Regions from separate parts of the Pseudomonas sp. S2_F07 genome, predicted to be linked through region 2. Evidence: predicted binding sites of a transcription regulator. Region 2 holds the regulator's gene; each other region holds the start of a gene.
What was found. The regulator sigma-54, encoded in region 2, starts transcription at its own class of promoters, with help from an activator protein. The targets are predictions, from matches to a motif close to ANTGGCATNNANNTTGCTNT.
Positions count from the first base shown of each region.

Region 1: the regulator sigma-54 is predicted to act here: its motif matches at 2,407-2,426, upstream of AB4O40_RS07115 (DNA translocase FtsK).
Region 3: the regulator sigma-54 is predicted to act here: its motif matches at 4,394-4,413, upstream of AB4O40_RS26290 (circularly permuted type 2 ATP-grasp protein).

Region 1 is NZ_CP162758.1:1,568,083-1,578,153, forward strand. It holds gene AB4O40_RS07115 (DNA translocase FtsK) at 1-2,170, opposite strand, end outside; gene trxB (thioredoxin-disulfide reductase) at 2,477-3,436, shown strand; partial or broken gene aat (leucyl/phenylalanyl-tRNA--protein transferase) at 3,499-4,178, shown strand; gene AB4O40_RS07130 (arginyltransferase) at 4,236-4,943, shown strand; gene infA (translation initiation factor IF-1) at 5,055-5,273, shown strand; gene clpA (ATP-dependent Clp protease ATP-binding subunit ClpA) at 5,478-7,748, opposite strand; gene clpS (ATP-dependent Clp protease adapter ClpS) at 7,779-8,162, opposite strand; gene cspD (cold shock domain-containing protein CspD) at 8,387-8,641, shown strand; gene icd (NADP-dependent isocitrate dehydrogenase) at 8,723-9,979, opposite strand; gene AB4O40_RS07160 (hypothetical protein) at 9,978-10,071, shown strand, end outside.
Region 2 is NZ_CP162758.1:4,812,759-4,822,829, forward strand. It holds gene pmbA (metalloprotease PmbA) at 1-775, shown strand, start outside; gene AB4O40_RS21740 (HPr family phosphocarrier protein) at 988-1,260, opposite strand; gene rapZ (RNase adapter RapZ) at 1,276-2,133, opposite strand; gene ptsN (PTS IIA-like nitrogen regulatory protein PtsN) at 2,136-2,600, opposite strand; gene hpf (ribosome hibernation-promoting factor, HPF/YfiA family) at 2,613-2,921, opposite strand; gene AB4O40_RS21760 (RNA polymerase factor sigma-54) at 2,996-4,489, opposite strand; gene lptB (LPS export ABC transporter ATP-binding protein) at 4,715-5,440, opposite strand; gene lptA (lipopolysaccharide transport periplasmic protein LptA) at 5,440-5,988, opposite strand; gene lptC (LPS export ABC transporter periplasmic protein LptC) at 5,975-6,547, opposite strand; gene AB4O40_RS21780 (KdsC family phosphatase) at 6,555-7,079, opposite strand; gene AB4O40_RS21785 (KpsF/GutQ family sugar-phosphate isomerase) at 7,079-8,053, opposite strand; gene AB4O40_RS21790 (ATP-binding cassette domain-containing protein) at 8,329-9,138, shown strand; gene mlaE (lipid asymmetry maintenance ABC transporter permease subunit MlaE) at 9,138-9,935, shown strand; gene mlaD (outer membrane lipid asymmetry maintenance protein MlaD) at 9,935-10,071, shown strand, end outside.
Region 3 is NZ_CP162758.1:5,769,849-5,779,919, reverse strand. It holds gene AB4O40_RS26305 (c-type cytochrome) at 241-1,062, shown strand; gene AB4O40_RS26300 (transglutaminase family protein) at 1,183-1,992, opposite strand; gene AB4O40_RS26295 (alpha-E domain-containing protein) at 1,989-2,939, opposite strand; gene AB4O40_RS26290 (circularly permuted type 2 ATP-grasp protein) at 2,952-4,361, opposite strand; gene AB4O40_RS26285 (ribonuclease E inhibitor RraB) at 4,727-5,071, opposite strand; gene AB4O40_RS26280 (hypothetical protein) at 5,282-5,515, opposite strand; gene speE (polyamine aminopropyltransferase) at 5,781-6,656, opposite strand; gene AB4O40_RS26270 (PLD nuclease N-terminal domain-containing protein) at 6,933-7,124, opposite strand; gene AB4O40_RS26265 (hypothetical protein) at 7,205-7,735, opposite strand; gene AB4O40_RS26260 (ankyrin repeat domain-containing protein) at 7,890-8,408, opposite strand; gene AB4O40_RS26255 (long-chain-acyl-CoA synthetase) at 8,506-10,071, opposite strand, start outside.

The DNA of each region.
Region 1 (10,071 bases), 3.1 Mb from region 2:
AGCCGCTGCCCGCCTCTTCGACGCCATTGAGGATGTCGTCGTTGTATTCCGGCGCGCCCCGCAGCTTCCAGGCTTCCACCACGCGGTGAACCTCATCGTCGGACACGAAAGCACCGTGAACACGAATCGGCAGGCTGGTGCCCGGTGGCATGTAGAGCATGTCACCGTGGCCGAGCAGTTGTTCGGCGCCGCCCTGGTCGATGATGGTCCGCGAGTCGATCTTGCTCGATACCTGGAACGCCATGCGGGTCGGGATGTTGGCCTTGATCAGACCGGTGATCACATCCACCGACGGACGCTGGGTCGCCAGGATCAAGTGGATACCGGCCGCACGCGCCTTTTGCGCGATACGGGCAATCAGTTCTTCAACCTTCTTGCCGACGATCATCATCATGTCGGCAAATTCGTCGACCACCACCACGATGGTCGGCAGCTTGCTCAGCAGCGGCGCTTCGTCGTGGATGCTTTCGCGCTTGTACAGCGGATCGCTCAACGGCTCGCCGGCGTCCTGGGCTTCCTTGACCTTGGCGTTGAAGCCCGACAGGTTTCGCACCCCCATCTTGGCCATCAGCTTGTAGCGTCGCTCCATCTCGGCAACGCTCCAGCGCAGGGCGTTGGCGGCGTCCTTCATGTCGGTGACCACCGGGCACAGCAGGTGCGGAATGCCTTCGTAGATCGACAGCTCAAGCATTTTCGGGTCGATCATGATCAGCTTGGCGTCTTCCGGGCCGGACTTGAACAGGATCGACAGGATCATCGCGTTCACACCCACCGACTTACCGGAACCGGTGGTACCGGCCACCAGCAGGTGCGGCATCTTCGCCAGGTCAGTGATCACCGGCTTGCCGCCGATGTCGTGGCCCAGGGCCAGGGTGACCGGGGATTTGAAGTTGTCGTACTCGGGGGTCGACAACACCTCGGAGAAACGCACGATCTGCCGGTCTTCGTTGGGAATCTCGATACCGACCGTGGTCTTGCCCGGAATCACTTCCACCACGCGCACGCTGGTCACGGCCAGGGAGCGGGCAAGGTCTTTGGCCAGGTTTGAAATACGGCTGACCTTGACCCCGGCCGCCGGCTGGATCTCGTAACGGGTGATCACCGGGCCCGGGTGAATCGAATCCACCGTGACTTCGACGCCGAATTCCTTGAGCTTGATTTCCAGCAGGTGGCCAACCGCAGCCAGGGATTCAGGCGAGTAATTGAGCTGTTTCTTTTCCGCCGGGTCGAGAATCGAGATCGGCGGCAAGGTGCCTTCCACGGCGCTGTCGACGAACAGCGGCGCCTGCTTCTCTTTCTCGACGCGCTTGCTCGGCGCGGCGGGCTTTGGCGGCGCGGGCGCAATCACCGGCGGCACCTGCTTCTCACGCTCGGACATGTGCTTGCTCAGGGCTTGCTCACGTTCGATCAGGCGTTCCTTGACCTTGGCCTGCTCGCGCTTGTCGGTGACGGTCGGCGCGACCACTTCATCCATACGATCATCGACTTCACGCAACCGGGCAACCAGTTGTTTGCGCTCGGTACGGGCAGCCCACCAGCGATTGGCGGCGCCCTGGAACAGCTCGAACAGGTCGAGGGTGATTTTGCCGGTGATGTCCATCACCTTGAACCACGACAGATCGGTAAACACAGTCAGGCCGAACAGGAACAAGGCAATGAACAACAGCGTGCTGCCCTGGATATTCAGGGCGTTCCCGGCCAGTTCGCCGAGGCTTTCCCCCAGCGCGCCACCCGCACCGGCCGGCAGACCGGTCGCGGCATGAAAATGGATATGGGCCAGCGCGGCCCCCGACAGCACCAGGAACACCAGGCCGATCAGGCGCCAGGAGAACAGCCAACCGCTCCACTGCCACGGTTCGTGACGCTGGCGGAAGATCTGGTACGCCTTGACGGCCAGCAGCAACGGGAAGATGTAGGCGAAGTAACCCAGCACCATGAACAGGATATCGGCGCTGTAGGAGCCCGCTGGCCCGCCGAAGTTCTGCACATCGTCGATCTTGCTGTTATGACTCCAGCCCGGATCGTCCTTGCCGTAGGTCAACAAGGCCATCATCAAGAACAGGCACAAGGCACCGATGGCGATCAGCGCACCTTCCTTGAGTCGGTAGTGCAAGTGCTGGCGCCAGAGCGGTACGACGGCTGGTTTAGGTGCTGCGGTGGATTTCTTCAAAACGCTTCTTTTCCTGCGCCATGGGCGCGTCCATCTGGTGAATGTCTATAAAAACCGCGAAAAAACTGCCCAATCCAGGCAGGTAAAAAAGTTAACACGCGTTACCGGGACTACTTTTAACACTGCGCCCCGGTTTTTATAAACATGGCGCGCACTGAATATATGTAACACGCAGGGCATTGTACGGGTTTGTACGCACGACGCCATGCTTGAGACCCTTGGGTGTAGCATAGTCAAAAGCATATGACATGCTGTTCAATTTGAGCATGCATTCTCTTTTGTGACAAAGGCTTATGAGGTGTTTTTATGAGCGAAGCGAAGCATTCACGCCTGATCATCCTGGGCTCCGGCCCCGCCGGTTACAGCGCGGCCGTGTATGCCGCCCGCGCCAACCTCAAGCCCGTTGTCATTACCGGCATCCAGGCGGGTGGCCAGCTCACCACCACCGTCGAAGTGGATAACTGGCCAGGGGACGTTGAAGGCCTGACCGGGCCGGTGCTGATGGATCGCATGCAAAAACACGCCGAACGCTTTGCCACCGAGATCGTTTACGACCACATCCATACCGCCAAGTTGCAACAACGGCCGTTCGAGCTGATTGGCGATGGCGGAACCTACACCTGCGACGCACTGATCATTGCCACCGGCGCCAGCGCGCAATACCTGGGTCTGCCGTCGGAGGAAGCGTTTGCCGGCAAAGGAGTGTCGGCGTGCGCGACCTGTGATGGATTTTTCTATCGCAATCAGGTGGTTGCGGTGGTCGGCGGCGGCAATACGGCGGTCGAGGAAGCCTTGTACCTGTCGAACATCGCCAAGGAAGTGCACCTGATCCATCGGCGCGACAAGCTGCGCTCGGAGAAGATCCTCCAGGACAAACTCTTCGAAAAAGCCGCCAATGGCAATGTCCGCCTGCACTGGAACCAGAACCTGGACGAAGTGCTCGGCAATGCCAGCGGCGTGACCGGCGCCCGCCTGCGGGACAGCCACACCGGTGAAACCAAGGAGCTGACATTGGCCGGGGTGTTTATCGCCATCGGCCACAAACCCAACACCGACCTGTTCGCGGGCCAGCTGGAAATGCGCGACGGATATCTGCAGGTCAAGGGTGGCAGCGAAGGCGATGCCACCGCTACGGCGATTGCAGGGGTGTTTGCCGCCGGCGACGTGGCCGACCACGTTTATCGCCAGGCCGTTACATCTGCCGGGGCCGGTTGCATGGCGGCGCTGGACGCTGAAAAATACCTCGACGACATTCCAACCGTTTAAAGGCAAACTTTATGGCGGGCCAACACCCGCCACTGCCCTCCCCTTCTGCAAGCCTGGATGCCATGCTGACTTGGTTACAACGCAACACCTTGCATTTCCCACCGCTGGAAAAGGCCATGCGCGACCCCAACGGGCTTCTGGCTGCCGGTGGTGATCTGTCTGCCGATCGGCTGATCTCGGCTTATCGCCACGGCTGCTTCCCATGGTTTTCCGAAGGCCAGCCGATCCTCTGGTGGTCGCCGGACCCGCGTACCGTGCTGTTTCCCGACGAATTGCACATCTCGCGCAGTCTGAACAAACTGCTGCGCCAGCAACGCTATCAAGTGACCTTTGACCAGGACTTCGCTGCCGTCATCCGCGCCTGTGCAGCCCCCGGGAGTACGCTGACGGCACGTGGATTACCGAGGCCATGCAGGACGCCTACATCGAGCTGCACAGGCGTGGACACGCGCACTCGGTGGAAGTGTGGGACGGGGACGAACTCGTGGGCGGGCTCTACGGCCTGGCAATGGGCCAGCTGTTTTTCGGCGAATCCATGTTCAGCCTCGCCGACAACGCCTCGAAATTCGGCTTTGCCACACTGGTGCGGCATCTGAAAGACTCGGGTTTTGTACTGATCGATTGCCAGATGCCCACCGACCACCTGCACAGCCTGGGCGCACGCGCCATTCCTCGCCGTGAATTTGCCAGCTATCTGGCCAGGCACCTGGACCAAGCCAACACCGCCACCTGGGTTTGCTGAGCGACTTTCTCCCGTGTGGCTTACACTTATTCAAAAGCATTATCCCGAGGGTTGATCATGACCGAGTTGGCGCGTTTGAAGTTCTATGCCACTCAGCCGCACTCTTGCAGTTATCTGCCCGAGGAGCAGGCCACAACCCTGTTTCTCGACCCTAGTCAGCCCATGGATGTGCATGTCTATGCAGACCTGTCGGAAATGGGGTTTCGTCGCAGTGGCGATCATCTCTATCGGCCGCATTGCCAGAATTGCAATGCCTGCGTTCCGGCGCGCATTCCCGTGGGGCAGTTCACGCCCAACCGGCAACAGAAACGCATCTTCAAGCGCAACGTGGATTTGCAGGTGCGTCCGGCCAGGCCCGGCTTCAATGAAGAGTACTTCGACCTTTACCAGCGCTATATCGAACAGCGTCACGCCGATGGCGACATGTATCCGCCGAGTCGCGACCAGTTCTCGACATTCCTGGTGCGGGACCTGCCGTTTTCCCGATTTTACGAGTTCCGCCTGAACGGCCAGCTTCTGGCCGTCGCCGTCACCGATTTACTGCCGAACGGTCTTTCGGCGGTCTACACCTTCTACGAACCGGCCGAAGAGCGCCGCAGCCTTGGGCGCTATGCAATCCTCTGGCAAATCGCCGAGGCCAGGCGGCTGGGGCTGGATGCGGTCTACCTCGGCTACTGGATCAAAAACTGCAAAAAAATGAACTACAAGACTCAATATCGCCCTATTGAGTTGCTGATTAATCAGCGCTGGGTGGTTCTAAACTAGAGCCGGCCCTAAACCCCTTGGCTTAAACCCCACTTTTCGGGCACAATGCACGCCGCTTTTGCCTGGCGCAGTTGCACCGGGCCATTCATTGGACACCGAGGGCTTTACTGCATGTCGAAAGAAGACAGCTTCGAAATGGAAGGCACTGTCGTCGACACCCTGCCCAACACCATGTTTCGTGTGGAGTTGGAAAATGGGCACGTCGTAACCGCGCACATCTCCGGCAAGATGCGCAAGAACTACATCCGTATTCTTACCGGCGACAAAGTGCGCGTAGAGCTGACTCCCTATGACTTGAGCAAAGGGCGCATCACTTACCGCGCCCGTTAATCAAGTCAATACAAGACGCCCGGCTCATGCCGGGCGTTTTTGTTTGCCTGCGATTTAGCTGCCGCACGCTGCCCTTGTAGGAGCTGCCGAAGGCTGCGATCTTTTGATCTTAAAAACAAAATCAAAAGATCGCAGCCTTCGGCAGCTCCTACAGACAGCAAAAAGGCGCCAATTGGCGCCTTTTTGCTTTATTGCGGTTTAACGTCAGGCCATCTCGGCCGTGGTCTCGAACTCGAAGGTCAGCTCACCATCCTTGATGTCGATGTGTACCACACCGCCATGCTCGGCCAGTTCGCCAAAGAGAATCTCCTCCGCCAGCGGACGCTTGATCTTGTCCTGGATCAGGCGAGCCATTGGGCGAGCCCCCATCGCCGCGTCATAGCCACCTTCGGCCAGCCAGTTGCGGGCTGCATCGGTGACCTCCAGCAACACACGCTTGTCTTCCAGTTGCGCCTGAAGCTCGGTAAGGAACTTGTCCACCACGCTCTTGATGACCTCATGACTGAGGCGACCAAACTGGATGATGGTGTCCAGACGGTTGCGGAATTCCGGCGTGAAGCTCTTCTTGATCACTTCCATCGCATCGGACGAGTGATCCTGATAGGTGAAACCGATCGAAGCGCGGGCTGCGGTCTCGGCACCGGCGTTGGTCGTCATGATGACGATCACGTTGCGGAAATCCGCCTTGCGCCCGTTGTTATCGGTCAGCGTACCGTGGTCCATGACCTGCAGCAGCAGGTTGAAGACTTCCGGATGCGCCTTCTCGATCTCATCGAGCAACAGCACGCAGTGTGGCTGCTTGGTGATGGCTTCGGTCAGCAGACCGCCCTGATCGAACCCGACATAGCCTGGAGGCGCACCGATCAGACGCGATACGGTGTGGCGCTCCATGTACTCGGACATGTCGAAACGAATCAGCTCGACACCCAGGGCCTTGGCCAACTGACGCGCCGCTTCGGTTTTACCGACACCGGTAGGCCCTGCGAACAGGAACGAACCGACAGGCTTGTCAGGGGACTTGAGGCCGGCACGGGACAGCTTGATCGCGGTAGCCAGCGAGTCGATCGCGGCGTCCTGACCGAACACGGTCAACTTCAGGTCACGCTCGAGGTTACGCAGCAGTTCCTTGTCGGAGCTGGTGACGTGTTTTGGCGGAATCCGCGCGATTTTCGCGACGATATCCTCGACTTGCGGCACTTCGATGCGCTTCACACGCTTCTCGACCGGTTGCAGGCGCTGGTAGGCACCCGCCTCGTCGATGACGTCGATGGCCTTGTCCGGCATGTGACGGTCATTGATGTAGCGCGAAGCCAGTTCGGCAGCCGCGCGCAGGGCTTCATCACTGTATTCGATATTGTGATGGCTTTCGAAACGCCCTTTCAGGCCACGCAGAATGCCAATGGTGTCTTCCACCGAAGGCTCCGACACATCGACCTTCTGGAAGCGCCGGGCCAAGGCACGGTCCTTCTCGAAGATGCCGCGGAATTCCTGGAAGGTGGTCGAACCGATGCAACGGATATCACCGGACGACAGCAGCGGCTTGAGCAGGTTCGAGGCATCCATGACGCCACCGGACGCGGCACCCGCACCAATGATGGTGTGGATCTCGTCGATGAACAGGATCGCCTGCGGACGTTTTTTCAGTTCATTGAGCAACGCCTTGAAGCGCTTCTCGAAATCGCCACGGTACTTGGTACCGGCCAGCAAGGCACCCAGGTCGAGGGAGTAAACCACACTGTTGGCCAGCAGGTCCGGCACCTGGTTGTCGACAATGCGCTTGGCCAGGCCTTCGGCAATCGCGGTTTTACCCACGCCCGCCTCGCCCACCAGCAGCGGATTGTTCTTGCGGCGACGCGCCAGGATCTGCGCGACACGCTCGACTTCCAGCTCACGACCTACCAACGGATCGATGCGACCCTGGCGCGCGAGTTCGTTGAGGTTGCTGGCATAAGCATCCAGGGGATTGCCCGAGGAAGAAGACTCACCGCCCTCGTCGTCCTGCATATCTTGCTCACCTTCAGAGTGATCGCCATGCCCCGGCACCTTGGAAATGCCATGGGCAATGTAGTTGACGACATCTATACGGGCAACGCTCTGCTGTTTCAGCAGGAACACCGCCTGACTCTCTTGCTCACTGAAGATCGCGACCAGCACATTGGCACCAGTCACTTCGCGTTTGCCCGAGCTCTGTACGTGAAACACAGCACGTTGCAGTACACGCTGGAAGCCCAGGGTTGGCTGGGTTTCGCGATCCTCGTCATGCACGGGAATCAATGGCGTGGTGGAGTCGATGAACTCCTGCAGGTCATGCTTGAGTTTGTCGAGGTTTGCGCCGCACGCACGCAGAACGGTGGCGGCAGCCTCATTGTCCAATAGGGCCAGCAAGAGGTGTTCGACAGTCATGAACTCATGACGCTTCGAACGAGCTTCCTTGAAGGCAAGATTGAGGGTGACTTCGAGCTCGCGGTTTAACATAGCTTCACCTCATACCCAAGTGGTCGGCGATTAACCGTCCTTCTCGATTTCACAGAGTAGCGGATGCTGGCTTTCCCTGGCGTACTGGTTGACCTGCATGGCCTTGGTCTCGGCGATGTCGCGGGTAAACACTCCACATACTGCCCGTCCTTCTGTATGGACGGCCAGCATGACCTTGGTCGCCAGCTCGCGATTCAGGTTAAAAAACACCTCGAGCACTTCGACGACGAAATCCATCGGTGTGTAGTCATCATTGAACAAAACCACCTTGTACATCGGCGGCGCCTGTAGTGCAGGCTTTGCCTCCTGAACAGCAATGCCTGCGGAATCGTCGTCGTGTGCCCCCGGCTGATCTTTTTGAAGAACCGGGCGATCCTGATTGAATGTTAGTCGAATCTGGCTGATTGCATGCATGGAAAGAAAGGTTCGTCAGTTGTTCAAATACAGTGGTGGGGGCGGCTATCAGCGATTTCAACTCCGACTGCCGGGTCAGCTTGACTATCGGCAAAAGGGTGTTACAACCAATAGAGCCCACAGTGGGTAAAAAAGGTCCGCGGAGTCAATCTTATTTACAGATTCGACTGCGGATGTACTGGATGATACTCCAGTGATGGAGTCTGTTGCAGAGGGAGTTGGGTATGGCTGTCGGCAAGGTGAAGTGGTTCAACAATGCCAAGGGTTACGGATTCATCAACGAGGAAGGCAAGACAGAAGATCTGTTTGCCCACTACTCAGCCATTAAAATGGATGGTTATAAAACCCTGAAAGCCGGGCAAGCTGTCGTATTCGATATCATCCAGGGCCCCAAGGGCCTGCACGCGGTCAACATCGGGAACCCGGCGGACGCTTCAAAAGCGACGGCATCCACCCCGCAACAGACCGTTACAGTGTAAGCCCACACCGTCATTGCGACATAAAAAAACCGCCTGGTTCAATCTCTCGAATCAGGCGGTTTTTTGTGTGCCAGCGTTTTCTTACATGTGCGAGATCAGCGCATCGCCGAAGCCGGAAGACGACACCAACTTGGCACCTTCCATCAGGCGCTCGAAGTCATAGGTCACGGTCTTGGCGGAAATCGCGCCGTTGGTGCCCTTGATGATCAGGTCGGCCGCTTCGGTCCAGCCCATGTGGCGCAGCATCATTTCAGCGGACAGGATCAGCGAACCCGGGTTGACCTGGTCCTTGCCTGCGTACTTCGGCGCAGTACCGTGGGTGGCTTCGAACATGGCCACGGTGTCGGACAGGTTGGCACCCGGCGCGATACCGATACCGCCCACTTCCGCCGCCAGGGCGTCGGAGAGGTAGTCGCCGTTCAGGTTCAGGGTCGCGATCACATCGTACTCGGCCGGGCGCAACAGGATCTGCTGGAGCATGGCGTCGGCGATGGCATCCTTGACGATGACGTTCTTGCCGGTTTTCGGGTTCTTGAACTGCATCCACGGACCGCCGTCGAGCAGGGTCGCGCCGAACTCTTCAGCCGCCACTTCGTAGGCCCATTCCTTGAAGGCACCTTCGGTGAACTTCATGATGTTGCCTTTGTGCACGATGGTCAGCGAATCGCGATCATTATCGACCACATATTGCAGGGCCTTGCGTGCCAGACGCTTGGTGCCTTGCAGGGACACCGGCTTGACGCCGATACCGCAGTTCTCGTCGAAACGGATCTTGGTAACGCCCATTTCTTCTTTCAGGAACTTGATGACCTTGGTGGCTTCCGGCGTACCGGCCTTCCACTCGATGCCCGCGTAGATGTCTTCGGAGTTCTCGCGGAAAATGGTCATGTCGACATCGCCAGGCTTTTTCACCGGGCTAGGCACGCCTTCGAACCAGCGCACCGGGCGCAGGCAGACGTACAGGTCGAGTTGCTGGCGCAGGGCCACGTTCAGGGAACGGATGCCGCCACCGACCGGAGTGGTCAGCGGGCCCTTGATGGAAACCACGTAATCCTTGACCGCGTCCAGGGTTTCCTGAGGCAGCCAGGTGTCCTGATCGTAAACCTGAGTCGCTTTCTCCCCGGCGTACACCTCCATCCAGGAAATCTTGCGCTCGCCGCCGTAAGCCTTCTTAACGGCAGCATCGACAACCTTGATCATGACCGGGCTGATGTCGACGCCAATGCCGTCGCCTTCGATGAAGGGGATGATCGGGTTATTAGGAACATTGAGAGAATGGTCTGCATTGACGGTGATTTTGTCGCCGACGGCTGGAACCTGAATCTTCTTGTAACCCATGCTGAACTCCATTGATTGGATTGAACATCTGGCTTGGTTCGAGCGTAACCCAGTTGAATCGGCGCGCAAACCCTATGTTCCATCGATCTGGC
Region 2 (10,071 bases):
GATCGCCGAGGCCGATGGCCAGATGCAGCGTGATTACTGGTACGACGTGAACCGCCAAGGCAATCTGCTCGCCGACCCGGTGAGCATCGGTCAGCGCGCAGCGCAAAGGGCGGCGAGCCGTCTGGGCGCGCGTCCGGTGCCGACTTGCGAGGTGCCGGTGCTGTTTTCCGCAGAGTTGGCCGGGGGGCTGTTCGGCAGTTTCCTGTCGGCGATTTCCGGCGGCAGCCTGTATCGCAAGTCTTCGTTCCTTGAGGGCACTCTCGGGCAGAAGCTGTTTCCGGAGTGGCTGACCATCGACGAGCGTCCGCATCTGATGCGTGCCATGGGCAGCGCAGCGTTCGACGGTGATGGTTTGGCAACCTACGCCAAACCGTTCGTCGAAAAAGGCGAGTTGGTGTCGTATATCCTCGGCACCTATTCCGGCCGCAAGCTCGGCATGCCGAGCACGGCTAACGCCGGCGGCGTGCACAACCTGTTCGTCACCCATGGCGACGAAGACCAGGCCGCCTTGCTGCGGCGCATGGGACGTGGCTTGCTGGTGACTGAATTGATGGGGCAGGGCCTCAACATGGTGACCGGCGATTACTCCCGTGGTGCAGCGGGTTACTGGGTCGAGAACGGTGAAATCCAGTTCGCGGTGCAGGAAGTGACCATCGCCGGCAACATGCGCGACATGTTCAAGCAGATCGTGGCCGTGGGTAACGATCTTGAATTGCGCAGCAACATTCGCACAGGTTCGGTGCTGATCGAGCGGATGACGGTGGCGGGTAGCTAAGCCTCGGCCGCTGTACAAAAAAAGGCGCGTCACCCATTGGGTGGCGCGCCTTTTTTATTGACTACACGGCAACCTCCTTGCAGGAGCGAGCTTGCTCGCGAAGCGGAGTGTCAGGCGACATTGAAGTTGAAAGTGGTGATGCCATCGTCGGAACGCCGCCCGGAGCAGGCTCGCTCCTGCAACGGCTGGGCCTATCTTCTTTTCTGTAGCTTTTATTCGCCTTCGTCGAAGAAGTTGTTGATCAACGCCACCAGCGCATCCAGCGCTTCCTGTTCCTGCTCGCCTTCGGTGCTCAAGTGGATCGTGGTGCCTTTGCCGGCGGCCAGCATCATCATCGCCATGATGCTTTTGCCATCGACCATGGACTCTGGTGTCCGACCGGCCCGGATCTGGCACGGGAACTGACCCGCTACCCCAACGAATTTTGCAGAAGCGCGAGCGTGCAGGCCCAATTTATTGATGATTTCGATTTCCAGAGCAGGCATCGCGATGTGAATCCTTTAGCTGAGGTCGCGGTGGCGGACCTGGACGTTCTTCAGGGATTGTTGCAGCGTCTGCCCCAGACGCTCGGTCAGGTAGACGGAACGGTGATGTCCGCCAGTGCAGCCAATGGCAATGGTGACGTAGGCGCGGTTGCTGGCGGCAAAACGAGGCAGCCACTTTAGCAGGTATGTGGAAATGTCCTGAAACATCTCTTCGACATCCGGCTGTGCCGCCAGGTATTCGGCAACCGGTTGATCGAGCCCGGACTGCTCGCGCAATTCCGGTTTCCAGTAAGGGTTTGGCAGGCAGCGCACATCGAAAACCAGGTCGGCGTCCACCGGCATGCCGCGCTTGAAGCCGAAGGACTCGACCAGGAAGGCAGTTCCCGGCTCGGGCTGATTCAACAGGCGCAGTTTGATGGCGTCGCGCAGCTGGTACAGGTTCAGGCTGGTGGTGTTGATCTTGAGATCGGCAAGGTCGGCAATCGGCCCGAGCAGGGCGCTCTCAACGTTGATGGCTTCGGCCAGCGAACGGTTGGCGTTGCTCAGGGGGTGGCGTCGGCGGGTTTCCGAGAAGCGCTTGAGCAGGGTTTCTTCGTCGGCGTCCAGATACAGCACATCGCACTGGATGTGGCGGGCACGGACTTCCTCGAGCAGGTCGGGAAAGCGTGACAGGTGGCTTGGCAGGTTGCGCGCGTCAATGGAAACGGCGACCAGCGGCTGCAACATCTCGGTATGAACCAGGGCGCGCTCGGCCAGCTCCGGCAGCAGGCCGGCGGGCAGGTTGTCGATGCAGTAGTAGCCGTTATCCTCAAGTACGTTGAGGGCGGTACTTTTACCTGAGCCGGAACGGCCACTGACGATGATCAAGCGCATGATTACTGACCGTTTTGCTCGTTCAGGACAACCTGATACAGGGCTTCGTTACTTGCAGCACTACGCAGCTTTTCACGCACGTCCTTGCGGTCGAGCATGCTGGCGATCTGTCGCAGCAGCTCAAGGTGCGCATCGGTGGCGGCTTCCGGGACCAGCAGCACGAACAGCAGGTCAACCGGCGCACCATCGATGGCGTCGAAATCGATAGGGGCGTCCAGGTGCATCAATGCACTGATGGGCGAAACACAGCCCTTGAGACGGCAATGTGGAATGGCGATGCCGTTACCAAACCCGGTGGAACCGAGTTTTTCACGAGCAATCAGTGCCTCGAAGACATCTTGCATCTCCAGGGCCGGCACTTCGCGGGCGATCAGATTGGCAATTTGTTCGAGGGCTTTCTTTTTACTGCCTCCCGGCACGTTCACCAGGGAACGGCCGGGGGTCAGGATACTTTCAAGTCGGATCATGGGTAGGGAGTGTTAACGACCGGTTGCGCCCTGTAGGAGGCTCTGGGTCTTTTCCTTATGCTTTTTGAGTTGTTTATCCAGCTTGTCGGTGAGTGCGTCGATCGCGGCGTACATATCGGTATGCTCCGCGTTGGCGACCACTTCATTCCCGGGAATATGCAGCGTGGCTTCGATTTTCTGCTTCAGTTTTTCGACGGTCATCGTGACCTGCACATTAGTGATCTTGTCGAAATGTCGCTCCAATCGTTCGAGTTTTTCGCCGATGTAGGTGCGAAGAGGTTCGGTCACTTCCAGTTGGTGTCCACTGATGTTGACTTGCATACAGCTTCTCCTTCGTTGCCAGTGCATAAAGCGGTAGACCAGATGATCTACCACTGGAACGCTGTGGCGTGGCCCTACATCAACCGCTTGCGTTCGCTCGAAGGCGCGATCCCGAGGGATTCGCGGTACTTGGCGACGGTGCGGCGAGCCACCTGAATGCCTTGTGCCTCCAGTAAACCAGCGATCTTGCTGTCACTCAACGGCTTTTTCTGATTTTCCGCTGCAACCAGTTTTTTGATGATCGCCCGGATCGCCGTGGACGAGCATTCGCCGCCTTCGGAGGTGCTTACGTGACTGGAAAAAAAGTACTTCAGTTCATAAATGCCCCGGGGGGTGTGCATGAATTTCTGGGTGGTCACCCGTGAAATCGTCGATTCATGCATGCCGACCGCTTCGGCGATGTCATGCAGGACCAGCGGCTTCATGGCTTCGTCGCCGTACTCCAGGAAGCCGCGCTGATGCTCGACGATCTGGGTGGCAACCTTCATCAGGGTTTCATTGCGGCTCTGCAGGCTCTTGATGAACCAGCGGGCTTCCTGCAGCTGATTGCGCATGAAGGTATTGTCGGCGCTGGTGTCGGCGCGGCGCACGAAACCGGCGTACTGGGCATTGACCCGCAGCCGTGGCACCGACTCCTGATTGAGTTCCACCAGCCAGCGCTCGTTGTCCTTGCGCACGATGACGTCAGGAACGACGTACTCGGCTTCGGTGGACTCGATCTGCGAGCCCGGGCGCGGGTTTAGGCTCTGGACCAGCTCGATGACCTGGCGCAGTTCGTCTTCCTTGAGCTTCATGCGGCGCATCAACTGGCTGTAGTCACGGCTGCCAAGCAGGTCGATGTAATCGCTGACCAGGCGCTTGGCTTCGGCCAGCCAAGGGGTCTTGGCAGGCAGCTGGCGCAATTGCAGCAGCAGGCATTCACCGAGGTTGCGGGCGCCGATGCCGGCTGGCTCGAATTGCTGGATGCGGTGCAGGACGGCTTCGATCTCGTCCAGTTCGATGTCCAGTTCCGGGTCGAAGGCTTCGAGGATTTCCTCGAGGGTTTCGTCCAGGTAGCCCTGATTGTTGATGCAGTCGATCAGGGTCACGGCGATCAGGCGATCGGTGTCGGACATCGGGGCCAGGTTCAGTTGCCACAGCAAGTGGCTCTGCAGGCTTTCGCCGGCCGAGGTGCGGGTGGTGAAGTCCCACTCGTCATCATCATTGCTGGGCAGGCTGCTGGCGCTGGTCTGGTAAACGTCTTCCCACGCGGTGTCGACGGGGAGTTCGTTGGGGATACGCTCGTTCCAGTCACCCTCATCGAGGTTATCAACCGTCGGGGCGCTTTCCTGATAGGAAGGTTCCTGGATGTCAGTGTTGGGCTTTTGTTCGGCGTTGTCGGCCAAGGGATCGGAATTGTCGAAGTCGTCGCCTTCTTCCTGGCGTTCGAGCATCGGATTTGACTCCAGGGCCTCCTGGATTTCCTGTTGCAGGTCCAGGGTCGACAATTGGAGCAGGCGGATGGCCTGTTGCAGCTGCGGTGTCATCGTCAGCTGCTGGCCCATTCTCAAGACTAGCGATGGTTTCATGGCAGGGGCTTAACACCTTATTCGCCGGCGCACATGCGCCATCCACTACAGGGCGCCGGGGCGCCAAACTTAAGCAAATTATATGCCTGAAACTAAAGGGTTTGCCTAGAGCGCTGTAACAATAAAAAACTATAAAGCGGTGTTGCTGCGCTGCCCTTGTTGAGGGCTGACCACGCTTGTCGGCACGGTGAGTGCCCGGGCGATGGCCTGGGCACGACTCAGTGCTTACAGGCGGAACTCATGGCCCAGATACACTTCCTTGACCAGGTCGTTGGCCAGGATGGTCTCTGCGTCGCCCTCGGCGATCAGTTGGCCGTCATTGACGATGTAGGCGGTTTCACAGATATCCAGGGTTTCACGAACGTTGTGGTCCGTGATCAGCACGCCAATGCCCTTGGCCTTGAGGTGGTGAATGATCTGCTTGATGTCGCCGACCGAAATCGGGTCCACGCCGGCGAAGGGTTCGTCGAGGAGGATGAATTTCGGGTTGGTGGCCAGGGCGCGGGCGATTTCCACGCGACGACGCTCGCCGCCGGACAGGCTCATGCCCAGGTTGTCGCGGATGTGGCTGATGTGGAATTCCTGCAGCAGGCTTTCCAGTTCCTTGCGACGGCCGGCCTTGTCGAGTTCCTTGCGGGTCTCGAGGATGGCCATGATGTTGTCGGCCACCGACAGCTTGCGAAAGATCGATGCTTCCTGCGGCAAGTAACCGATACCGGCCTTTGCGCGGCCGTGCATCGGCTGGTGGCTGACGTCCAGGTCATCGATCAGGACGCGGCCCTGGTCGGCTTGCACCAGGCCGACGATCATGTAGAAGCAGGTGGTCTTGCCGGCGCCGTTCGGGCCAAGCAGGCCGACGATCTGGCCGCTGTCGATGGACAGGCTGACATCACGCACGACCTGGCGGCTCTTGTAGCTCTTGGCCAGATGCTGAGCTTTCAGAGTTGCCATTACTGGGCCTTTTTCTCGTCGGTTTTCTTCTTCGGCTGGATCACCATGTCGATACGCGGACGCGCCTCGGTGACCTTGCTGCCTGTGGCGCGACCGGCGCTGGCGAGCTTCTTGTCGGTGTCGTAGACAATTTTCTCGCCTTGGGTGACGTTGTTGTCCTTGTCGACAACTTTGGCCTTGTCGATCAGTACGACGCGATTTTGCGCGGCGTGGTACTGGATCGTCACGCCCCAGCCCTGCACGGGCTTGGTGTCGCCAGCCGTTTGCAATTGCTCGAAGTACGCCAGGTTGCCCACCGAGGTCACTACGTCAATGTCGCCAGTCGGGGTGCGGGTGATGGTAACGGTGTTGCCTGTCACCTTCATCGAGCCTTGGGTGATGATCACGTCACCCTTATAGGTAGCAATACCTTGCTTGTCGTCCAGTTGGGCATCGTCGGCCTGGATGCGGATAGGCTGCTGTTGATCTTCCGGCAGAGCCCAGGCGCTCACGCTTCCCAGTGCTGCGCCCAGACTGAGCAAAATCGGGAGGGTTTTAACGAGCCTCATACTGTCCTCTTACGTTCGATAGCAGGTGTATCCTGCTTTCTTTCAAATACGCTTTCATTCCCTTGCCAGTCGATACACCGCCAGCGCCGTCGATTCTAACGTCTTGCTCGGTCTGCGCATATTGCTGCTGCGGGAACACGGTCATGCGGGTGCTGGTGATCAGGGTTCTACGGTTTTTCTCGTCGAAACGCGTGATGCGCACGTCATCGATCAGTTCGACCTGCGTGCCATCAGGATTGACCTCGCCGCGCAGGCTCTGGACGTGCCACGGGAATTCAGTGCCGCGGAACACATTCAGGTCGGGGTTGGTCAGCAATGTCACCTCGGTCGCCTTCAGGTGCTCGACCTTGTCGGACACCAGATCATATTGCAGCTTGCCGTCGGGCAGGTACTGCACGCTGTGGGCGTTGATGGCGTAATAGTCGATCGCGCTCTCATCGACCGGCGTTACCGGCTTGTCGAGGAAGCGTTCCGGGCTGATGTTCCAGTAGCCAACCGCGGCGAATATTGCCGCGATGCAAGTGAACATCAGGGTGTTGCGAAACTTTTTGCTCAGCATAGTGGGCTCACAGGTACGCCGCATTGGCCGCATCGAGGCGGTCCTGGGCGCGCAGGATCAATTCGCAGAATTCGCGAGCGGCACCTTCGCCACCGCGGGCGAGGGTGATGCCGTGAGCGTGTTCACGCACGAAACCGGCGGCATTGGCCACCGCCATGCCCAGGCCGACGCGACGAATCACCGGCAGGTCCGGCAGGTCGTCGCCGAGGTAGGCCACCTGTTCATAGCTCAGGTTGAGTTGGGCCAGCAGTTCGTCGAGTACCACCAGTTTATCTTCGCGACCCTGATAGAGGTGCGGGATACCGAGGTTTTTGGCCCGCCGCTCGACCACCGGGGTCTTGCGGCCACTGATGATGGCGGTCTGCACGCCGGCGGCCATCAGCATCTTGATGCCCTGGCCGTCGAGGGTGTTGAAGGTCTTGAACTCGCTGCCGTCTTCGAGGAAATACAGGCGCCCATCGGTCAGCACGCCATCGACATCGAACACCGCCAGCTTGATCTGTTTGCCGCGTTGCAGCAGGTCCGCACTCATTACATTACTCCTGCACGCAACAAGTCGTGCATGTTCAAGGCGCCGACCGGGCGGTCGTCTCTGTCGACCACGACCAGCGCGTTGATTTTATGATCTTCCATGATTTTCAGCGCTTCGGCGGCGAGCATCTCGGCGCGGGCAGTCTTGCCGTGTGCAGTCATGACCTGGTCGATGGTAGCGCTATGGATGTCGATGCTACGGTCCAGCGTGCGACGCAAGTCACCGTCGGTAAAGATCCCGGCCAGCTTTCCATCGGCTTCCAGGATCACCGTCATGCCCAGGCCTTTGCGGGTCATTTCCATCAGCGCGTCCTTCAGCAGGGTGCCGCGCTGTACTTGCGGCAACTCTTGCCCGGCGTGCATGACATTTTCCACTTTAAGCAGCAGGCGTCGGCCCAGGGCGCCGCCGGGATGGGAAAAGGCGAAGTCTTCGGCGGTAAAGCCACGGGCTTCCAGCAGCGCGACGGCCAGGGCATCGCCCATGACCAGCGCGGCGGTGGTTGATGAGGTGGGTGCCAGGTTCAACGGGCAGGCTTCGTGTTCGACGTGAACATTCAGGTTCACCTCGGCGGCCTTGGCCAGCGGCGAGCCAGGGTTGCCGGTCATGCTGATCAACTGAATGCCCAGGCGCTTGATCAGTGGCAGCAGGGTCACGATTTCATTGGTGGAGCCGGAATTCGAGAGCGCCAGAATGATGTCGTCGCGGGTAATCATGCCCATGTCACCGTGGCTGGCTTCAGCCGGGTGCACAAAAAACGCCGTGGTGCCGGTGCTGGCCAGGGTCGCGGCAATCTTGTTGCCGATGTGCCCCGACTTGCCCATGCCGACCACGACCACGCGGCCTTTGCTGGCCAGAATCATCTCGCAAGCGCGTACGAAATCCGCGTCGATATGGGGCAGCAGGCCTTGCACGGCCTCTACCTCGAGGCGGATGGTGCGTTGTGCTGATTGAATCAGGTCGCTGGATTGGCTCATGTCAGAAATCGTATAGCCTGATGAAAAGGCGGCGATTATAGCGGTTATGATCGAATCCCTCACGCTAGTTCGTCGCGCATTGCCATCCTTGTTGCCGGAAACCTTCTAAACGGGGCTTTCAACCGGTCATGCAGTTGAACATGTCCTGGCTTTGGCCTTGGGCGCGCAGCCTTTGCAATGCTATAGTTCGCCGCCAGTTCGGCCTGCCCGGGAGGTATGTGCTTTCGGCAGAAAGCCAAGCGTCCGAGTGAGAGGCTGCATCGCAAGGAGTTTAGATGAGTGCCGATAACGCCTACGCGGTCGAGCTGAAGGGACTGTCCTTCAAGCGCGGTGCGCGCAGCATTTTCAATAATGTCGATATCCGTATCCCGCGCGGCAAGGTCACCGGCATCATGGGGCCTTCCGGGTGTGGCAAGACCACGCTCCTGCGTCTGATGGGCGCCCAGTTGCGGCCCACCCAGGGTGAAGTCTGGGTCAACGGTCAGAACCTGCCAAAACTGTCGCGCAGCGACCTGTTCGATGCGCGCAAGCATATGGGCGTGCTGTTTCAGAGCGGCGCATTGTTTACCGACCTCGATGTCTTCGAGAATGTCGCTTTTCCACTGCGGGTTCACACGCAACTGCCGGAAGAAATGATCCGCGACATCGTCCTGCTCAAACTGCAGGCCGTAGGCTTGCGGGGCGCCATCGAGCTGATGCCCGACGAGCTTTCCGGCGGCATGAAGCGCCGTGTTGCTCTGGCCCGGGCGATTGCGCTCGACCCGCAGATCCTCATGTACGACGAGCCCTTTGTCGGCCAGGACCCCATCGCCATGGGCGTTTTGGTGCGCCTCATCCGGTTGCTCAACGATGCGTTGGGCATCACCAGCATCGTGGTCTCCCACGACCTGGCCGAGACCGCGAGCATTGCCGACTACATTTATGTGGTGGGCGATGGTCAGGTGTTGGGGCAGGGGACACCGGACGAGTTGATGAACTCGGATGAACCGCGCATTCGCCAGTTCATGACCGGCGAACCCGACGGCCCGGTTCCGTACCACTTTCCAGCGACGGATTACCGCGCAGATCTTCTGGGGAAGCGCTGATGCGCAGAATTTCATTGATAGAGCGCGTTCGCCGCTTCGGCCAGGCCGGCATCGATGTGTTGGCGGTGTTCGGGCGTTCGAGCTTGTTCCTGTTTCATGCCTTGCTTGGTCGGGGCGGCATCGGTGGCGGTTTCGGGCTGCTGGTCAAGCAGTTGCATTCGGTGGGCGTGATGTCCCTGGTGATCATCGTGGTCTCCGGGGTGTTCATCGGCATGGTGCTGGCGCTGCAGGGCTTCAACATTCTTTCCAGCTATGGTTCGGAGCAGGCTGTCGGGCAGATGGTTGCCCTGACGCTGCTGCGTGAACTGGGGCCGGTGGTGACCGCCTTGCTGTTCGCTGGGCGCGCAGGTTCGGCGTTGACCGCCGAAATCGGCAACATGAAATCCACCGAGCAGTTGTCCAGCCTGGAAATGATCGGGGTCGACCCGCTCAAGTACATCATTGCGCCACGTTTGTGGGCCGGCTTCATTTCCCTGCCGGTGCTGGCGATGATCTTCAGCGTGGTGGGTATCTGGGGCGGCTCGTGGGTGGCGGTCGACTGGCTGGGAGTCTATGAGGGCTCCTACTGGTCGAACATGCAGAACAGCGTGACGTTTACCGAGGACGTGCTCAACGGGATCGTCAAAAGCATCGTTTTTGCCTTTGTGGTGACCTGGATCGCCGTATTCCAAGGCTATGACTGCGAACCCACTTCCGAGGGGATCAGTCGTGCCACTACCAAGACCGTTGTATATGCCTCGTTGGCAGTACTCGGCCTGGACTTTATTCTGACCGCCTTGATGTTTGGAGATTTCTGATGCAAAACCGCACCCTGGAAATCGGTGTCGGCCTTTTCTTGCTGGCTGGCATCCTGGCTTTGCTTTTGTTGGCGTTGCGGGTCAGTGGCCTGTCCCCGAGTCCGAGCACCGACACCTATAAACTTTACGCCTACTT
Region 3 (10,071 bases), 960 kb from region 2:
GCATCAGGAAATAACAAAAAAGGCGGTCAAGCCATGTTCAAACAATCGAAAGTTCGTCAAGCCGGGCTCATCCTTTTCGCCACCACGCTGTTGTTGATATTGCCGAACCTGACCAAGGTCATCGGCTAGTCGCGTCTAAAAGATACGGCGTCACAGTTTTTGAATTGCCACTCTCAAAATGTGACTGGCCCGCTACCCGGGCCAGCGTGGCTGTGCCAATCTTTGCGGCACCTGCACGACATGGACGGCGATCACTTGAAAATGCTCATTCTGCTTGGGGCCACGCTGTTCGGCTCGCCCCTGTATGCCGCACAACTGAACCTGGAGCTGGGCGCGAACAGTCGCACCTGGCAGACCGAGCAATTGCTCAAGCATCCTCAGGTCCAAACCATCAACATCAGCAACGACGTTTCCTACAAGCGGGACATGAGTTACCGCGCCGTGCCGCTGTCCGCACTGCTGGACGGCATCAAGCCTGAAGACCACCTGCAGGCCGTGGCGCTGGATGGCTTTGCCGCCGAAATGACAGCCGCGCCGTTGCTCAAAACCCAGGGTGCACAGGCGTGGCTGGCGATTGAAGACCCAGCCAAACCCTGGCCACCGCTATCGGAAGGCAAGCCGGGCGCCGGACCGTTCTATCTGGTCTGGAGCAATCCGCAGGCAGGCAATATCAGCCCCGAACAATGGCCGTTCCAGGTGGCAAGCATCAAACGCCTGGCGCCCGTCACCGAGCGCTTCCCTGCCCTGCTGCCCGATCCGGCATTGAAGGCGGATGATCCGGTGAACAAGGGCTTTGCGTTGTTCCAGAAGAACTGCCTGGCCTGCCATCGACTCAATGGCGCCGGGGATGCGCAATTCGGGCCGGACCTGAATATTCCGTACAACCCGACCGAGTACTTCGGCGCGGACTTCCTCAAGCGCTACATTCGCGATCCACAAAGTTTGCGTCAGTGGCCGCAGGCGAAGATGCCCGGGTTCCCGGCCGAGGTGTTGCCGGATGGGGATCTGGGGATGCTGGTGGGGTATTTGCAGCATATGGTTGGGCGCAAGGTGAAGCCGTAACAACATCGTACCTGTGGGAGCGAGCTTGCTCGCGATAGCGGTGTATCAGTCACAAAAGTATTGACTGAAATGACGCCATCGCGAGCAAGCTCGCTCCCACAAGGTTCCTTGGTATCGCGCCTACTGCTGCTGCACAGAAATCACCGGCACCGGCGTCGGTGAAACCAGCACCTTGGCGTGCATCTGCTCACACCCGCCGCCCCGGCGCATCCCGCGCACCGGGCAGGCATCCAGGTAATCCAGGCCCACCGCCAGTTTCAGGTGCCGCTCCGGTCGGGCCAGTTCGTTGGTCACATCGAAGCTGTACCAGGCATCATCCAGCCAGGCTTCCGCCCAGGCGTGACTGGCCAGATGTTCGCTGTTTTCGCTGTACAGGTAGCCCGACACATACCGCGCAGGAATGCCCAGGCTGCGGGTGCAGGCGAGAAACGCGTGGGTGTGGTCCTGACACACGCCGGAGCCTCCGGCAAAGGCCTGGGCCGCGCTGGTATCCACTTCCGTGGAGCCCGGCGTGTAGGTCATATGCTGGTTGAGGCCGTGCATCAGATCGATCAGCGCCGTGCGGTCGCGGCGTTGCTTGCATTCCTTCTCGGCAAACGCCCGCAGGGCGGCGTCGGCTTCGGTCAAACGGGTAAAGCGCAGAAATGGCAGTGCCGACTGGCTCTCGTGTTCGGCCTCACGCCATTCGTCGATATCGACCTGGCCACGGGCGCCGATGATGATCGCCTCGTGGGGCTCGTCCATGGTCAGCACATGCAGGATGTTGCCGAACGGATCGAGCTGCGCCCGCACCGGACGCGGCAGGTCGAGCTGCCAGCTGAGCACGTGCTGGCGCTCGCTGTCGTGGGGAGTCAGGCGCAGATACTGGATGCTCGCCCGCACCTTGTCTTCGTAGTGATAGGTGGTCTCGTGGCTAATGGAAAGTCTCATGCGGCCTCCAGATAAGAACTGTGAATCGCGTTACCCAACTGGCGCACCAGCGGGATGAACTCGGTCAGCCAGGCGTGCAGGCCTTCTTCGAGAATTTCATGGATGCCGGTGTAGCGCAGGCGTGCGTCCATTTCCGCCGCCAGGCGTTGTGCGGGACGACCGTTGGCCCCCGGCAATTGCGCGAGGATCTGGTCGATTTCTTCGGTGCAGGCGCGCAGGGATCGCGGTACATCGGCCCGCAGCAACAGCAATTCGGCAACATGCCGGGCGCCGGGGGCGTCGCGGTAGATTTCCGTGTAGGCCTCAAACGACGACAACGCCCGCAACAACGCGCTCCATTGGTAATACGCGTGAGCGGTGCCATCGCTGACCGCTTCGGCCTGGTCGCCGGCCATTTCGTAGCGGGCATCGAGCAGGCGCAAGGTGTTGTCCGCCCGTTCGATAAAGGTCCCCAGACGAATGAAGCGAAACGCATCGTTACGCATGATGGTGCCGTAGGACGCGCCCCGGAACAGGTGGGAACGTTCCTTGATCCACTCGCAGAAACGGCTCATGCCGTAGCGACTTAGGCCTTGTTCGGCGATGCCGCGAATTTCCAGCCAGGTGGCGTTGATGTTTTCCCACATGTCGGCGGTGATGCGCCCACGTACCGCATGGGCGCTGGCACGTGCGGCACCAAGGCAGCTGTAGATACTCGCCGGGTTGGCCGCATCCAGGGCAAAGAAATGCAGCAGGCGTTCGGCATGCAGCTCGCCATGGCGCTCCAGGTAATCGTCCAGGGTGCCGGTGATCAACAGCGGCATGGCCAGTTCGTGCAAACCGTCGCCGCGACCGTCCTGCGGCATCAGCGACAGCGAATAGCTGATATCGAGCATCCGGGCGAGGTTTTCCGCCCGCTCCAGATAACGTGACATCCAATACAGATCCGAGGCAGTTCTACTTAACATGACAGGCTTCCTTTAATCCTCGACCACCCAGGTGTCCTTGGTTCCGCCGCCCTGGGAGGAGTTGACCACCAGGGAGCCTTCGCGCAAGGCGACACGGGTCAAGCCGCCGGGCACGACCCGGGTTTCACGACCCGACAGGACAAACGGCCGCAAGTCGATATGGCGTGGCGCAATGCCGTTTTCGACAAAGGTCGGACAGGTCGACAGCGACAGCGTCGGTTGCGCGATATATGCATGGGGCTTGGCGATGATCCGCGCGCGGAAAGCTTCGATTTCCGCCGCCGTCGCCGCCGGCCCCACCAACATTCCGTACCCGCCGGAGCCTTGGGTTTCCTTGACCACCAACTCTGGAAGGTTGGCCAGCACGTGGGAAAGCTCAGAGGGATTACGGCATTGCCACGTAGGAACGTTCTTCAGGATCGGCTCTTCATCGAGATAGAAACGGATCATGTCGGTAACGAACGGGTACACCGACTTGTCGTCCGCCACCCCCGTGCCGATGGCATTAGCCAGCACCACGTTGCCGGAACGGTAGGACGACAGCAGCCCCGGCACGCCGAGCATCGATTCCGGGTTGAATGCCAGTGGGTCGAGGAACGCATCGTCGAGGCGACGATAGATCACGTCGACGGCTTTCGGCCCGTCGGTGGTTCGCATGTAGACCTTGTCGTCACGCACGAACAGGTCCGCGCCTTCCACCAGCTCCACGCCCATTTCCCGCGCCAGGAACGCATGCTCGAAGAACGCACTGTTGAAGCGCCCCGGCGTCAGCACCACCACGCTCGGGTTATCGATCGGGCTTGAGCTTTTCAGGGTATCGAGCAGCAGGTTCGGGTAGTGGTCGATGGGGGCAATGCGTTGCGCCGCGAACAGCTCGGGGAACAGGCGCATCATCATCTTGCGGTCTTCGAGCATGTAGCTGACGCCGCTCGGTGTTCGCAGATTGTCTTCAAGAACGTAGTAGGTGCCGTCGCCGTCGCGTACCAGGTCGACGCCGGAGATGTGCGAATAGATATCGCGGTGCAGATCCAGCCCTTGCATCGCCAACTGGTACTGCTCGTTGGCCAGCACCTGCTCGGCCGGAATGATGCCGGCCCTGATGATGCGCTGCTCGTGGTAAAGGTCGGCGAGGAACATGTTCAACGCCTTGACCCGCTGGATGCACCCGCGCTCGACTATCCGCCATTCGCTGGCGGGGATACTGCGGGGGATGGTGTCGAAGGGAATCAGGCGCTCTGTCCCTTGCTCATCACCGTAGAGCGTGAAAGTAATCCCGGCGCGATGAAACAGCAGATCGGCCTCGCGTCGCCGTTGTGCCAGAAGCTCGTCAGGCGTCTCGGCCAGCCAACGGGCAAACTCCCGATAATGCGGGCGGACCTGTCCGCCGGCATCGTACATCTCATCAAAATAGGTGCGGATCATGCCGTACTCCTTGTCACTCGGACGTCCAGACCTTCGCAAGGCCCGTGCCATCGGCATAAACGCTTAAATTTCAATCAGTTGGGTAATCAACGCGCACGCGCCGCACCAATCCTGTGCGGTAAATGCCCCAACCTGATCGCCCCCGCTTCATTGCAAGGCGTGGTGGTCGCCTATCACCAGCATAGCCAGAGTTGATTTCACTGCCCGGCAACGGATGCGGATAATCCAGGCATTCGCTGAAAAGCTCACCGAACTTCCCTTTTAGCCGCCTGCCCTGGCGGCTTTTTTTTGGTGTCCAACGCCCACAAATGAAAACGGCCAACCCGAAGGTCAGCCGTCATTGCTGGTTGTCACTGTTCATAAGGTTATGCGAGTCGCCCTCGTACCTCCTGCTTCACACCCCAGCCTTCGATAATGCCGCCCAGAGGCTCGACCACTGCTTCGAAACCCTGTTCGAAGTCGCCGATATCGTCGTAGGTGGCATACATGACCTTGCACAGTTCCAGCGCCCAGGCGCCGTCGTCGCGCGCACTGACTTGCGCATCCAGGGATTCACCACGGTGGAAATGACCTGCCGCCCTGCGTGCCCGCTCCTCGTCCGGGAAAATGGCGTAGAACTCGATGGGATGAAACCGGGAAAAGTCAAAACCGCCTTCTTTCATGCGGCGCAGCACACTGCTGCTGATGTCTTCTTGATAGGCTGTGCTCATGAAACGTCCTCCTCAAAACGATGGATAGACTTTCCGTACTCCCTCACCCGCAACCGAACAGCGCGAGCGACGGCAAACGATGTGCCGGCGGGAAACAAGCATGGAGCTGACAAGACCAGACCTTAGCGATTCATTCGCTGATCTCGCTTGCAGAGTAGCCTCAAGATAGAGCCTCTGCCAAGGCCTGGATATGAATGCGACAGCTATCGTTCAGATTGGAGTAATGTCGAGGATTTGAATGCTGTTCTGGGACTTGAGCTCTTTGACGCTCGCGTCATTGGTCCGCCCTTCCAGATCGTTCAGATCCAGTTCGGCGGCGACAGGAAGAAGCCGGGCCTTGATGAGCTTGGCAGCACGCTCGTAGTCCGGGCGCTCGGTGCACTCAAAGACTTCGTCGATGGTTTCGCCATGATCATCCACGAAAGTGACTTTCCACTTTTGCATTGGTGCCTCCTCGATAAAACCCATGGATGGGCTTACCTCTATCTCGACCTTGTTAGCTGACTAATTGTTCCGCCGAGTCAAACACGTCGACGGATGTGAAAATCACTCTCAACACCCTTTGTAACCCACCAAGCGCAAACCATGTGGGAGCGGGCTTGCTCGCGAAAGCGGTGTGTCAGCCAGCTTGATTTCAGCTGACCGTCCCTCTTCGCGAGCAAGTCGGATCGCCGCACCGCCGCTCCCACAGGTTTTGTGTTTCAACCTATCAGTCGTTGCTTGGCTTGTTCACCGCCTGCAGCACGTACTGAGGCAAGGCGAAGGCGCCGATGTGGATTTCAGGATTGTAGTAGCGGGTGACTATGCCGCTGCCCGTGAAGCGCTGTTGCAGGGTTTCGCGGGACAACTTGCGATAAGCGGTATTGGTGGCGCCCCAGGCGAAGGTCATCGAGCCACCGATGTAGGTCGGCACGGCGGCCTGATAGAAGTGCCAGTCCGGGAACAGGCTGCGCAGGCGACCGGCGGTGGTCTTCACTTCTTCGATCTGCATGAATGGCGTGCCGTTCTGGGTCACCAGGATGCCGCCTTCGTTCAGGCAGCGGTGGCAGGCCTGGTAGAAGTTTTCCGAGAACAGTACTTCACCCGGGCCGATCGGGTCGGTGGAGTCGGAAATGATCACGTCGAACTTTTCAGTGGTGGTGGCGACGAAACGCATGCCGTCGTCGATCACCAGGTTCAGGCGTGGATCATCGAACGCGCCCTTGGAGTGATTCGGCAGGAATTCCTTGCACATGTCGACCACGGTGCCGTCGATCTCGACCATGGTGATGTGCTCGACGCTGCGGTGCTTGGCCACTTCACGCAACATGCCGCCGTCACCGCCGCCGATGATCAGCACGCGTTTGGCCGCACCGTGCGCCAGGATCGGCACGTGGGTCAGCATTTCGTGGTAGATGAATTCGTCGGCTTCGGTGGTCTGGATCACGCCGTCCAGCGCCATCACGCGGCCCATGCGCGGATTTTCGAAGATCACCAGGTGCTGGTGCTCGGTGCGCACTTCGTGCAGCAGTTTTTCCATGCGAAAACGCTGGCCGTAGCCTTCGTAGAGGGTTTCCAGGTAGTCGCTGGTCGGGGTGTTGCTCATGGGAAGTGCTCCGATGAATGCGGGTGGCAACGGACGGTTACCCGCCCATGATGGCCAATCGAGTGTCTCGATTGGCCGGGAAAGGCGCGCATTCTACGTCGCGGAACATGACAGGTCGAACCTCACTTGTTCGACTTGCCACAATCCTGTGGGAGCGGGCTTGCTCGCGAAGCAGGCAACTCGGTTTGTCGGCGAACCGCGTAATCGTTCTTCGCGAGCAAGTCGGATCGCCGCACCGCCGCTCCCACAGGGTCGGTGTTGTTTGTGGGAAATCCGTCAGAGTTTGACATTGCCCCGCGGCCCGGCGATGGCCCAGATGATCAGTCCCAGTACCGGCAACAGCGCGATCAGCAGTACCCAGAGGATTTTCATCCCGGTCTCGGCACTGCTTTTGAAGACGTTGATGATGGCCCAGATGTCCAGGACAAAAATGATCAAGGCAACCAGGCTGTTGAACGTGGAACCCATGGTGACGCTCCCAAAGAGTGATATGCCCCCTCAGGATAGACGCTCGTCGCGAGGATTCCTTTTTATTGACAGTGTCTGGGTCAGACGTGGATCGCCACTTTCAGGGCTTCCAGGGATGGCGCGGCTGCGATGCCCGCTTCTGCGCACAATTCCAGCACCCGTGGCACGTCATTGCCGTAGACCAGGACCACCTGCAATTCGTCATCGAGCAACTGGCTGAAATTCATCAGCGTGTAGCCACCATTTTCCTTGTTCATGCTACTCATCTGCACCTGGATGCGGTTGAGCGCGGTCAGGGCTTCGGTCTTGGCCAGTTGCTTGGGCTTGAGATTGAACTCCACCCCTGGGCCGAATGAGGCGACGATCTGGGCGAACAGGTCCATGTAGGTGTCAGCCTGGAACAGTACCGTTTCCGGTAGGCTGCCAACCACCACCCATTCACCCAGCGGGATCGGGAAGGTTTCGTCGTAGTTGATGTCCGGATTGGCGCTCAGAAAAGCATCCTGATCGGCGTATGCCCGGGCCGCTTCGTCCGCAACCTTGAGGATTTCGTCTTCGCCCATGCACCCGGAGCTGATTTTGCTGATGAGTTCGACGAGTGCGGCTTTCATGGGGAGGATCCTGTAGCGAGGTGAATTTTGAGGGCGCGAAGGATACCGCAAGGATAGATTCGAATGCCCAAAAAAGATCGCAGCCTTCGGCAGCTCCTACATTGAGTGGCGTACACCCGTAGGAGCTGCCGAAGGCTGCGATCTTTTAAAGCAATCAGCCAATCAGCTTCTCAAGCTGCGCAACGGTATCGGAAGCGCCCATGGTTTTAGCCGCCTCCAGCGCGGTGATGCCATTGGCGTCCTTGGCTTTCGGGTCGGCGCCCTTGCTGATCAGGTAGTCGACCACTTCGACGCGGTTGAACATTGCCGCCATCATCAGCGCCGTGCGGCCATCGAAGGACGAGCCTTCAACCTGCGCGCCACCGTCGACCAAGGCCTTGATTATCGCCAGGTCGCCCTTGAAGGCGGCGCCGGCAATCGGGCTCTGGCCGTTGTCGTTGCGGATCTCCGGGTCGGCCTTGTGCTCCAGCAGGACTTTTACCGTGTCCACGTGACCGTGATACGCGGCCAGCATCAGCAAGGTATCGCCCTTGTGGTTACGCAGGTTCGGCGGTAAACCCTTGGTCAGCAGCGCGGCCATCATCGCCGCATCGCCCTCCCGTGCCTTGTTGAATACCTGTTCGGTGAATTCGGCGGCTTCTTCGGGGGTCATCTGGCGGCTTTTGTCTGACATTGGGCACTCCCTTTTCTGTCATTCGTAAAAGCCGACAGTTTCCCGAGCGCCCCCGGCACTGTCACTTGTTTTTTCTCATGGGCCGCCATAGCCAGATTCAATAGCGGTACTTGCCGTCATGAATGTCGGACAACAACTGCTCCGTGACCTGCACGTAAGTCTGCGTCCCCGGCAGCCAGGCATAGATCGGATCATCGCCGGTTTTACCCGGGTCGAAGGCCTCGTCCTTGAGTCGGGTCTTCTGATATTTGAACGTCCCGGTGGTTTCCATTTTCACTTTCACCCGCAGGAACAACGGCACCGCATAGGCCGGCATTTGCTCGCGGGCGAAGGCCAGCAGCTCGCTGAAATCCAGGGTTGCCAGGGATTCGGCCGGGGTAATCGCCGCCATCCCGGCCCGGCCATTGGTGTTGCGGATTTCCACGCCATAGGCCACGGCTTCGGAAATAAGCGGGTGTTGCAGGAGGATGTTTTCGACCTCCGTGGTCGAGACGTTTTCGCCCTTCCAGCGGTAGGTGTCGCCCAGGCGGTCGACAAACTGCGCATGCCCAAAGCCGATGTTGCGCAACAGGTCGCCGGTGTTGAAGTAGCGGTCGCCCTTTTCGAACACATCCTCAAGCACAACCTTGGCGGTTTTCTGCGGATCGGTGTAGCCGTCCAGGGGTGCCTTGTCGTCGATTTTTGCCAGCAACAACCCCTGCTCGCCCTTGGCGACCTTGCGCATCAGGCCATTGGCCTGACGAATCGGCGCGCCGCTGTCGTGGTCGTACGCAACCAGCTCCCAGGACATCAGGGAAAAACCGATGGTGTTGTCGAAATTGAGAATGTTGGTGAAACCGATGTTGCCGTCGCTGGCGGCGTACAGCTCGCAGATGTGATTGACCGCAAAGCGGGTCTTGAACTCGTTCCAGGCGCCGGGCCGCAAGCCGTTGCCGATCATTTTCTTCACATCGTGCCGGCTGTCGTCGGCGCTGGACGGTTGATCGACCAGGTAGCGGCACAATTCGCCGACATAACCGATGGTGGTCGCCCGGTACTTGCGCGCATCGTTCCAGAACTGACTGGCGCTGAATTTGCGGCGGATGGCGAACCCGCTGGCACCACTGACGGCCGAACCCCAGCACACGCAAAGGCCCGTGGCGTGGTACAGCGGCAAAGTGCAATAGACGACATCGTCGGGGCGCATGTCCAGGGCGATCATGCCGAAGCTCGCCGAACTGCGCATCCAGCGTCCGTGCTTGAACACGCCCGCCTTGGGCAACCCCGTGGTGCCCGAGGTGTAAATATAAAAGCAGGGATCATCAAAGAAAATCTGCCGGCTGCTGGCCGGGTTGTCGCTGCCATCGTCGAGACTGACGGTCATCAGGTTGATGAAACCTTCAGGCGCGATACCCGGTTGGCGCGAGGTGTCCTGATCGGCGACGAACCAGGTTCGGTCAGCCTTGATCGACACCCGGTCACGCACTCCGAGGTACGCCGGGACCAACTCCTCACCGACAATGATCGCCGCCGGCGCCACCAGATTCACACTGTGCACCAGGGTGTCGCGGGTCTGGGAGGTATTGAGCAGCGCACTGATTGCGCCGACCTTGGCCACCGCCAGTATGGTCACCAGCAGTTCCGGGCGGTTCTCGATGAAGACCGCCACCACATCCCCCTTGCC